DNA from 3 places in the Streptomyces sp. NPDC059851 genome. Region 3 is predicted to be linked to each of the others. Evidence: predicted binding sites of a transcription regulator. Region 3 holds the regulator's gene; each other region holds the start of a gene.
The links. Region 3 encodes HrcA, which represses chaperone genes, less so after heat shock. Its sites were predicted from a motif close to TTNGCACTCNGNNNNNCNGAGTGCNAA; they were not measured.
Positions count from the first base shown of each region.

Region 1: the regulator HrcA is predicted to act here: its motif matches at 1,036-1,062, upstream of groL (chaperonin GroEL).
Region 2: the regulator HrcA is predicted to act here: its motif matches at 1,868-1,894, upstream of groES (co-chaperone GroES).

Region 1 covers NZ_JBHWJJ010000013.1:91,388-94,624, reverse strand. Annotated here, with positions in the region: gene ACFV7Q_RS06890 (MoaD/ThiS family protein) at 1-265, shown strand, start outside; gene ACFV7Q_RS06885 (cold-shock protein) at 648-851, shown strand; gene groL (chaperonin GroEL) at 1,223-2,842, shown strand; gene ACFV7Q_RS06875 (Uma2 family endonuclease) at 2,921-3,237, opposite strand, start outside.
Region 2 covers NZ_JBHWJJ010000031.1:42,328-45,564, forward strand. Annotated here, with positions in the region: gene ACFV7Q_RS13915 (hypothetical protein) at 1-138, shown strand, start outside; gene ACFV7Q_RS13920 (FtsW/RodA/SpoVE family cell cycle protein) at 263-1,666, opposite strand; gene groES (co-chaperone GroES) at 2,041-2,349, shown strand; gene groL (chaperonin GroEL) at 2,464-3,237, shown strand, end outside.
Region 3 covers NZ_JBHWJJ010000102.1:18,574-21,810, forward strand. Annotated here, with positions in the region: gene ACFV7Q_RS27985 (DUF3097 domain-containing protein) at 1-95, opposite strand, end outside; gene ACFV7Q_RS27990 (MBL fold metallo-hydrolase) at 88-849, opposite strand; gene hrcA (heat-inducible transcriptional repressor HrcA) at 994-2,010, shown strand; gene dnaJ (molecular chaperone DnaJ) at 2,011-3,147, shown strand.

The DNA.
Region 1 (3,237 bases), on a different contig from region 3:
CCGCATCCCCACCATCCTGCGCACCTACACCGGCGGCCGGGCCGAGGTCCCGGCCGAGGGCGCGACCCTCGCCGAGGTCATCGCGTCGCTGGAGCAGAACCACCCCGGCATCGCCGCGCGCGTCCTGGACGACCAGGGCAAGCTGCGCCGCTTCGTCAACGTCTACGTCAACGACGACGACGTGCGCTTCGAGGGCGGCCTGCAGGCGGCGACCCCGGACGGCGCGGGCGTTTCGATCATCCCGGCCGTTGCCGGCGGCTGCTGATTCGTCCTCCGAGGATTACCCCCTCCGGCATTAAGCGGAGGGGGTAATTCTGCTTGGTTGGCCGCGGTAGAGTTGGGGAAGCCCCCTCCGTTGTTCTTGCCCGCTGCATATGAACGGGCCCTGCGAGGGGTGACATTGAGTCAATGTGCACGTGCGGTATGGGGCTTTGGCGCGATATGCCGGGTCCGAGTTGCCCGGGAATACGATAAATTTTCGGCCTATTTGGCCCTTTCGGTGTGTCCAGAATTCTCGTCGGATTGACCTGTTGCAGACAGCACCGGTGCAGATACATTCAGCCGCGGTCGAGGCGTTCCGGCGCAAGTTCTGACCCGGGACCGCGAAGTGCGGTCCCGCGCAAGGGCCAGTAATAGGGGAGTTAGGCATGGCTCAGGGCACCGTCAAGTGGTTCAACGCGGAGAAGGGCTACGGCTTCATCGCGGTCGACGGTGGTGCGGATGTGTTCGTCCACTACAGCGCCATCCAGATGGACGGGTACCGCACCCTTGAAGAGGGTCAGCGGGTCGAGTTCGAGATCTCGCAGGGCCAGAAGGGCCCGCAGGCGGACATGGTCAAGCTCGCCGTCTGAGACCGCGCGACCGGCGCGACCGGCCACCGACGCGTACACGAGGGTCCGCATCCTGAGGAGGGGTGCGGGCCCTTCGTGCGTCCCGGGCGGGGAGCGGTCGGCGTCGGGCGGCGGCGTCCGGCGGCATGGCCGGGGATGTCCGAAGCCGCTTGCACTCGCGGGGGTCGAGTGCTAATCATTGGCGTTAGCACTCTCCCGCGGAGAGTGCTACTACACGGGACCGGGTCGGTGAGGCCCGCAGCGTCCGGCGGGAAGGAACCGCCGGGCACGCAGGCCGTCCGTCGCGGGCGCAGGCGCGGTCCGGAGCAATCCACCCTCCCCGCGCGCCTGCCCGGCGCAGGGGGAACCCCAGTCCTGGAGGACCACTTCAGATGGCCAAGATCATTGCGTTCGACGAGGAGGCCCGGCGCGGTCTCGAGCGCGGCATGAACCAGCTCGCCGACGCCGTCAAGGTCACCCTTGGCCCCAAGGGTCGCAACGTCGTCCTTGAGAAGAAGTGGGGCGCCCCCACGATCACCAACGATGGTGTTTCCATCGCCAAGGAGATCGAGCTCGAGGACCCGTACGAGAAGATCGGCGCCGAGCTGGTCAAGGAAGTCGCCAAGAAGACGGACGACGTCGCGGGCGACGGTACGACCACCGCCACCGTCCTGGCCCAGGCGCTCGTCCGCGAGGGTCTGCGCAACGTGGCCGCCGGCGCCAACCCGATGGCCCTCAAGCGTGGCATCGAGAAGGCCGTCGAGGCCGTCTCCGGCGCCCTGCTGGAGCAGGCGAAGGATGTCGAGACCAAGGAGCAGATCGCTTCCACGGCCTCCATCTCCGCCGCTGACACCCAGATCGGCGAGCTGATCGCCGAGGCCATGGACAAGGTCGGCAAGGAAGGCGTCATCACCGTCGAGGAGTCCCAGACCTTCGGTCTGGAGCTGGAGCTCACCGAGGGCATGCGCTTCGACAAGGGCTACATCTCGGCGTACTTCGCCACCGACATGGAGCGTATGGAGGCGTCCCTCGACGACCCGTACATCCTGATCGTCAACTCCAAGGTCAGCAACGTGAAGGACCTCCTTCCGCTGCTGGAGAAGGTCATGCAGTCCGGCAAGCCGCTGCTGATCATCGCCGAGGACGTCGAGGGCGAGGCCCTGTCGACCCTGGTCGTCAACAAGATCCGCGGCACCTTCAAGTCCGTCGCCGTCAAGGCCCCGGGCTTCGGCGACCGCCGCAAGGCCATGCTCGGCGACATCGCCATCCTCACGGGCGGCACGGTCATCTCCGAGGAGGTCGGCCTCAAGCTGGAGAACGCCGGCCTGGACCTGCTGGGCCGCGCCCGCAAGGTCGTCATCACCAAGGACGAGACCACCATCGTCGACGGTGCCGGTGACAGCGACCAGGTCGCCGGTCGCGTGAACCAGATCCGCGCCGAGATCGAGAACTCCGACTCGGACTACGACCGCGAGAAGCTCCAGGAGCGCCTCGCGAAGCTGGCCGGCGGCGTGGCCGTCATCAAGGCCGGTGCCGCGACCGAGGTGGAGCTCAAGGAGCGCAAGCACCGCATCGAGGACGCCGTCCGCAACGCGAAGGCCGCCGTCGAGGAGGGCATCGTCGCCGGTGGTGGCGTGGCCCTGCTGCAGGCCTCCTCGGTCTTCGAGAAGCTGGAGCTGGAGGGCGACGAGGCCACCGGTGCCGCCGCCGTCAAGCTGGCCCTCGAGGCCCCGCTGAAGCAGATCTCCGTCAACGCCGGCCTTGAGGGTGGCGTCGTGGTGGAGAAGGTGCGCAACCTGACCCCGGGCCACGGCCTGAACGCCGCGACCGGCGAGTACGTCGACATGATCGCCGAGGGCATCATCGACCCGGCGAAGGTCACCCGCTCCGCCCTGCAGAACGCCGCGTCGATCGCCGCGCTGTTCCTGACCACCGAGGCCGTCATCGCCGACAAGCCGGAGAAGGCCGCCGCCGCTCCGGGCGGCATGCCGGGCGGTGACATGGACTTCTGATCGGCCCCGCGCTGATCGGCTGTTCGCGACCGAGGGCGGCACCCCTTCCATCCGGAGGGGGTGCCGCCCTCGGGCGTTTCAGGACGCGGACTGGAACCCGGCCGTGTCGAACTCGAAGCCGAAGGGCTCCGCGACGGTCAGGGGCTTCCCGAAGGGCACCGTCTGCCGGGAGCGGTAGCCGTGCGGTGAGGGGTCGGAGAAGCAGGTGATCTCCGACTCCTGCATGTCGACGACGAGGTAGACGGGCACCAGGCGGCCGTACACCTCCAGCTTCTCGGCCCAGTCCGCATCCCTGGTCGAGACGGAGGTGAACTCCGCGACCAGGGAGAGGGCGGCGGCGTCGGCGTGACGGCCGTCCTCCTCGAAGGCGGACTCGTCGGCCACGAAGAGATCAG
Region 2 (3,237 bases), on a different contig from region 3:
CGGCAGCAGGAGTTGGCCGACGCCTGGGAGCGGGAGCTGGAGAAGGACCACGACCTCGACACCCTCTCCGAGCTGTCGCCCGCCGCCGCCGAGGCCGAGGCGGCCAAACGGGTGATCGAGTCCGAAGGCGGCGGCTGAGCCGTCCGGAAGGCGCGGCCGGCCGGCGACCCCCCTTCCGCACCCTGGCCCCCCCCTGCACCCTTAGGCCCCGTCCTGCACCCCCGGGCCGGCCCGGCGCCCCCTCCACCCCGCCCGGCGCCCCTCAGTCCCGCCCGACCGCCACCACCGGCGTGAGCACGGTCGCCACGGGGCCTCGGCGGTCCGCCAGCCGCTGCCGCTCCGCGCTGTCGCTGATCCGCAGCAGCAGCGCGATCATGATCCAGTTGGCGAGGAGGGACGAGCCGCCCTTCGCCAGGAACGGCAGCGCCTTGCCGGTCAGCGGGATCAGCCCCGTCACACCGCCCGCCACCACGAACACCTGCAGTGCCAGCGCCGCCGACAGGCCCACCGCCAGCAGCTTGCCGAAGGGGTCGCGGGCGCCCAGCGCCATCCGCAGTCCCCGCTGCACGAGGAGGCCGTACAGGAGGAGCACCGCCATGACCCCGGCGAGGCCGAGCTCCTCGCCCACCGTCGTCAGGATGAAGTCGCTGCGGCCCGCGAACACGATCAGCTCGGGATGCCCGAGGCCGAGCCCCGTCCCCGAGATGCCGCCGGTGCCGAAGCTGAAGAGGGCCTGCGCCGACTGGTCCGAGGTGACGCCCGGGGGCCGGTCCTGCCAGTAGTACGACAGCGGGTCCAGCCACGCGGCCACGCGCCCCTTCACGTGCGGCTCGGTCGAGCCCACGACGAACGCTCCGGCCGCGGCCATGACCAGGCCGCACACGATCCAGCCGGTGCGCTCGGTGGCGACGTACAGCATCACCACGAAGACGCCGAAGAAGATCAGCGAGGTGCCCAGGTCACGCTCGAAGACCAGCACCAGCAGCGACAGGATCCAGACGGTGACGAGGGGGCCCAGCTGGCGCATCGGGGGCAGCCGCAGGCCCAGGAACCGCCGCCCGGTCAGGGCGAGGGAATGCCGGTGGACGACCAGGTAGCCCGCGAAGAAGACCGCGATCATGATCTTCACGAACTCGCCCGGCTGCGCGGAGAAGCCGCCGATGACGATCCAGCGCTTCGCCCCGTACGTGTCCGCCCGCGAGAACGCCGGCGCGATCAGCAGCACCAGCGCCCCGGCCATCGTGAGGTAGATGAACCGTTGGAGCAGGCGGTGGTCCCGCAGCAGTGCCACCACCAGCAGGCAGGCGGCCACGCCGATCACCGTCCACACCAGCTGGCCGGGGGCGTTGGCCTCGGCGCCGTACCGCTCGACGTACGACTGGTCGAGCCGGTGCAGCAGCACCAGCCCGAGCCCGGTCAGCAGCACGGCCAGCGGGAGGACCAGCGGATCCGCGTACGCGGCGAACCGGCGCACGCCCAGGTGTGCCACCAGGGCCAGCAGGCTCATGCTGATCGCGAAGCCGGCGAGGTCGACCGGCAGCTCGCCGTTCAGGCCCAGGCCGGCGCTCGCGTGTCCGAGGACGGTGGTGCCGACGACGAGGGCGAGCAGCAGGGCCTCGGTGCGGCGGCGGGCCCCGGCGGCCGTCAGCGGCCTCAGCCCCCGCACGGGTCGCCGCGCCCGTCGGCGGTGACGGGGGAGGCGGAAGCCATGGGTCCGATCTGATCGTCAATGGAACGCTTTAGCTTCATATCGTCTAGGACGATCATGCGGTCGTCGGGGTTGCTCGGAGCGTTCGGGAGGGGGACCGTCTGGATCCGGCCGACTCGGCGGCCGGAGTGGCCGGATGTGCGAACCGGGGGGACCGTATTGGCACTCCGCTTGACCGAGTGCTAATCGCCGGAATAGTCTCGCACCTGGCACTCACCCCCGGTGAGTGCCAACACAGCGACGGGCAGGTCCGGCACCCGCGACGACGGATCCACCTGGTCGCCACCTCAGACAGTTAACCCCGTGAGATCTCCGAAGGGGGAGGTCGGATCGTGACGACCGCCAGCTCCAAGGTTGCCATCAAGCCGCTTGAGGACCGCATCGTGGTCCAGCCGCTCGACGCCGAGCAGACCACGGCCTCCGGCCTGGTCATCCCGGACACCGCGAAGGAGAAGCCCCAGGAGGGCGTCGTCCTCGCCGTGGGCCCGGGCCGCTTCGAGGACGGCCAGCGTCTCCCGCTGGACGTCAACGTCGGCGACATCGTGCTGTACAGCAAGTACGGCGGCACCGAGGTGAAGTACAGCGGCGAGGAGTACCTCGTCCTCTCGGCTCGCGACGTGCTCGCGATCATCGAGAAGTAATTCACTTCTCCCAGAACTGCTTTGATCTGCGCCCCTGGTCACCCCGCTGATTGCCGGGCGGCGAGGGGCGCGGGTCGTTGAACCCGAGTTTTCCGAGAGGGCTGAACCGCTCCCATGGCGAAGATCCTGAAGTTCGACGAGGACGCCCGTCGCGCCCTCGAGCGCGGCGTCAACAAGCTTGCCGACACGGTCAAGGTGACGATCGGCCCCAAGGGCCGCAACGTCGTCATCGACAAGAAGTTCGGCGCCCCCACCATCACCAACGACGGTGTCACCATCGCCCGCGAGGTCGAGCTGGACGACCCGTACGAGAACCTCGGCGCGCAGCTGGTGAAGGAGGTGGCGACCAAGACCAACGACATCGCGGGTGACGGCACCACCACCGCCACCGTGCTGGCCCAGGCGCTGGTCCGCGAGGGTCTGCGCAACGTCGCCGCCGGCGCCTCCCCGGCCGCCCTGAAGAAGGGCATCGACGCCGCGGTCAAGGCCGTGTCCGCCGAGCTCCTCGCGACCGCCCGTCCGATCGAGGACAAGTCCGACATCGCCGCCGTCGCCGCGCTCTCCGCGCAGGACCAGCAGGTCGGCGAGCTCATCGCCGAGGCGATGGACAAGGTCGGCAAGGACGGTGTCATCACCGTCGAGGAGTCCAACGCCTTCGGCCTGGAGCTGGAGTTCACCGAGGGCATGGCCTTCGACAAGGGCTACCTGTCGCCGTACTTCGTCACGGACCAGGAGCGCATGGAGGCGGTCCTGGAGGACCCCTACATCCTGATCCACCAGGGCAAGATCTCCTCCATCCAGGACCTGCTGCCGCTGCTGGAGAAGGTCATCCAGGCGGGTGGCTCCAAGCCGCTGCTGATCATCGCCGAGGACGTCGAGGGCGAGGCC
Region 3 (3,237 bases):
GCCACCTCGACCACCAGGTCGGGCTCGGCCGGCACCTCCGGCACGGTCCCGGCACGCTTCCACGGCGGGGTCAGGTCGGGGGAGTACTCACGCATCGGGCCGACCCTGGGAGAGCGGGCCCGAGCCGGAGTCCGACACCCCGAACCTGGCCGCCAGTGCGTCGCGTTGCGCGCGGACGAAGGCCGCGTCGACCACCGCCCCGTGCCCCGGCACGTACAGGGCGTCCTCCCCGCCCAGGGCCAGCAGTCGGTCCATGGCCGCCGGCCACTGTGCGGGGACCGCGTCCTTGCCCGCCTGGGGCTCGCCGGACTCCTCGACGAGGTCCCCGCAGAACACCGTCTCCCGCTCGCCCGGCACGAACACGGCGAGGTCGTAGCGGGTGTGGCCGGGCCCCACATTGGCCAGCAGCACCTGCACACCGCCCAGGTCCAGCGTCCACTCGCCCGACACCAGGTGCCGCGGCGGCACCAGCAGGTCGGTCGCCTCGGCGGCCTCGGCCGCGTCCAGGCCCTGGCGCACCGCGCCGTCCCGGAGCTCCTCGCGTCCCGAGACGAGGTCGCCGTCCAGCCCGACCGCCCCGTAGACCTCGGCCCCGGAGAAGGCCGCCCCGCCCAGGACGTGATCGAAATGGCCGTGCGTGAATGCGAGATGGGTCACGCGCCGGCCCGTCAGCCGCTCGGCCTCCGCCCTGAGCGCGGCCCCCTCCCGAACGCTCGAACCGGGGTCGATCATGAGGACGGAGTCGTCCCCGACCACCAGTCCCACGGTGCAATCCCACACCGGAAGGCGCTTGCGGCCGGTCCGCGGCGTCAAACGTTCCCAGTTCGTGTCTTCCCAACGTAGGTCCATGCCGCGACGCTACCTGGCGGGCCACCCTTGCTAGCCGCGTACTGCCCGGCCGTACACTGGCCGGGGGATCTCTGGCACTCCGACGAGGTGAGTGCCAGAAGCAGTGGACCACGACGACCCGCATCACAGCTGGAGGTGTGCGCGATGCTCAGTGAACGCAGACTCGAGGTGCTCCGCGCCATCGTCCAGGACTACGTCGGGACGGAGGAGCCGGTGGGCTCCAAGGCGCTGACCGAGCGCCACAAGCTCGGCGTCTCGCCCGCCACCGTGCGCAACGACATGGCCGTCCTGGAGGATGAGGGCTACATCGCCCAGCCGCACACCAGTGCCGGCCGGATCCCCACGGACAAGGGCTACCGCCTCTTCGTCGACAAGCTGGCGGACGTCAAGCCGCTCTCGACGCCGGAGCGGCGGGCCATCCAGAACTTCCTCGACGGCGCCGTCGACCTCGACGACGTCATCGGCCGGACGGTGCGGCTGCTCGCGCAGCTGACCCGCCAGGTCGCGATCGTGCAGTACCCCTCGCTGACCCGCTCCACGGTCCGCCACGTCGAACTGCTCGCGCTGGCGCCCGCGCGCCTGATGCTCGTGCTGATCACCGACACCGGCCGGGTCGAGCAGCGGCTGGTGGACTGCCAGACGCCGTTCTCCGAGGCCTCGCTGGCCGATCTTCGGGCGCGGCTGAACAGCAGGGTCGTGGGTCGCAGGTTCACCGACGTGCCGAGGCTCGTGCAGGACCTGCCCGAGGCCTTCGAGCTCGACGACCGGGTCACGGTCACGACCGTGCTGCAGACACTTCTGGAGACGCTGGCGGAAGAGGCGGAGGAGCGGCTGATGATCGGCGGCACCGCCAATCTGACGCGCTCCGGGCACGATTTCCCCTTGACGATCAGGCCGGTGCTGGAGGCGCTGGAGGAGCAGGTCGTGCTCCTCAAGCTACTCGGCGAGGCCAGTGAATCGGGCATGGCTGTACGAATCGGGCACGAGAACGCCTACGAGGGACTGAACTCCACGTCCGTCGTGTCGGTCGGCTACGGTTCGGGCGGCGAAACTGTCGCCAAACTCGGCGTGGTCGGACCGACCCGCATGGACTACCCCGGAACGATGGGAGCGGTACGCGCAGTGGCACGTTACGTCGGACAGATCCTGGCGGAGTCGTAAGTGGCCACGGACTACTACGCCGTACTCGGCGTGCGCCGCGACGCATCGCAGGACGAGATCAAGAAGGCCTTCCGCCGCCTCGCGCGCGAACTCCACCCGGACGTCAACCCGGACCCGAAGACGCAGGAGCGCTTCAAGGAGATCAACGCCGCGTACGAGGTGCTCTCGGACCCGCAGAAGAAGCAGGTCTACGACCTCGGCGGCGACCCGCTGTCCTCCTCGGGCGGCGGTGGCGCGGGCGGCTTCGGTGCGGGCGGCTTCGGCAACTTCTCCGACATCATGGACGCCTTCTTCGGCCAGGCGGCGCAGCGCGGCCCGCGCTCGCGGACCCGCCGCGGCCAGGACGCCATGATCCGCCTCGACCTGGAGCTGGACGAGGCGGCGTTCGGCACGACCAAGGACATCCAGGTCGACACCGCCGTGGTCTGCACCACCTGCTCCGGCGAGGGTGCCGCACCCGGCACCTCCGCGCAGACGTGTGACATGTGCCGTGGCCGCGGTGAGGTGTCGCAGGTCACCCGGTCCTTCCTGGGCCAGGTCATGACCTCGCGCCCCTGCCCCCAGTGCCAGGGCTTCGGCACCGTCGTCCCGACCCCGTGCCCCGAGTGCGCGGGCGACGGCCGGGTCCGCTCCCGCCGCAGCCTCACGGTCAAGATCCCGGCGGGCGTCGAGAACGGCACCCGGATCCAGCTCGCGGGCGAGGGCGAGGTCGGCCCCGGCGGCGGCCCCGCCGGCGACCTGTACGTGGAGATCCACGAGCTTCCGCACCCGATCTTCCAGCGGCGCGGCGACGACCTGCACTGCACGGTGACCATCCCCATGACGGCGGCGGCCCTCGGCACCAAGTGCCCGCTGGAGACGCTCGACGGCATGGAGGAGGTCGACATCCGGCCCGGCACCCAGTCCGGCCAGTCGATCCCCCTGCACGGCCGCGGCGTGACGCACCTGCGCGGCGGCGGCCGCGGCGACCTGATCGTCCACGTCGAGGTCCAGACCCCGGGCAAGCTGGACGCCCAGCAGGAGGAGCTGCTGCGCCAGCTCGCCAAGCTGCGCGGCGAGGAGCGGCCGATGGGCCAGTTCGCGCCGGGTCAGCAGGGCCTCTTCAGCCGCCTGAAGGACGCGTTCAACGGCCGCTGAGCGGTTCGGGGAACACCCGTCGCACACCGCGCACACCGCGCACGAGCCCGGTCCGGGGGAGCCCCGGGCCGGGCTCGGCGCACGCCGGGG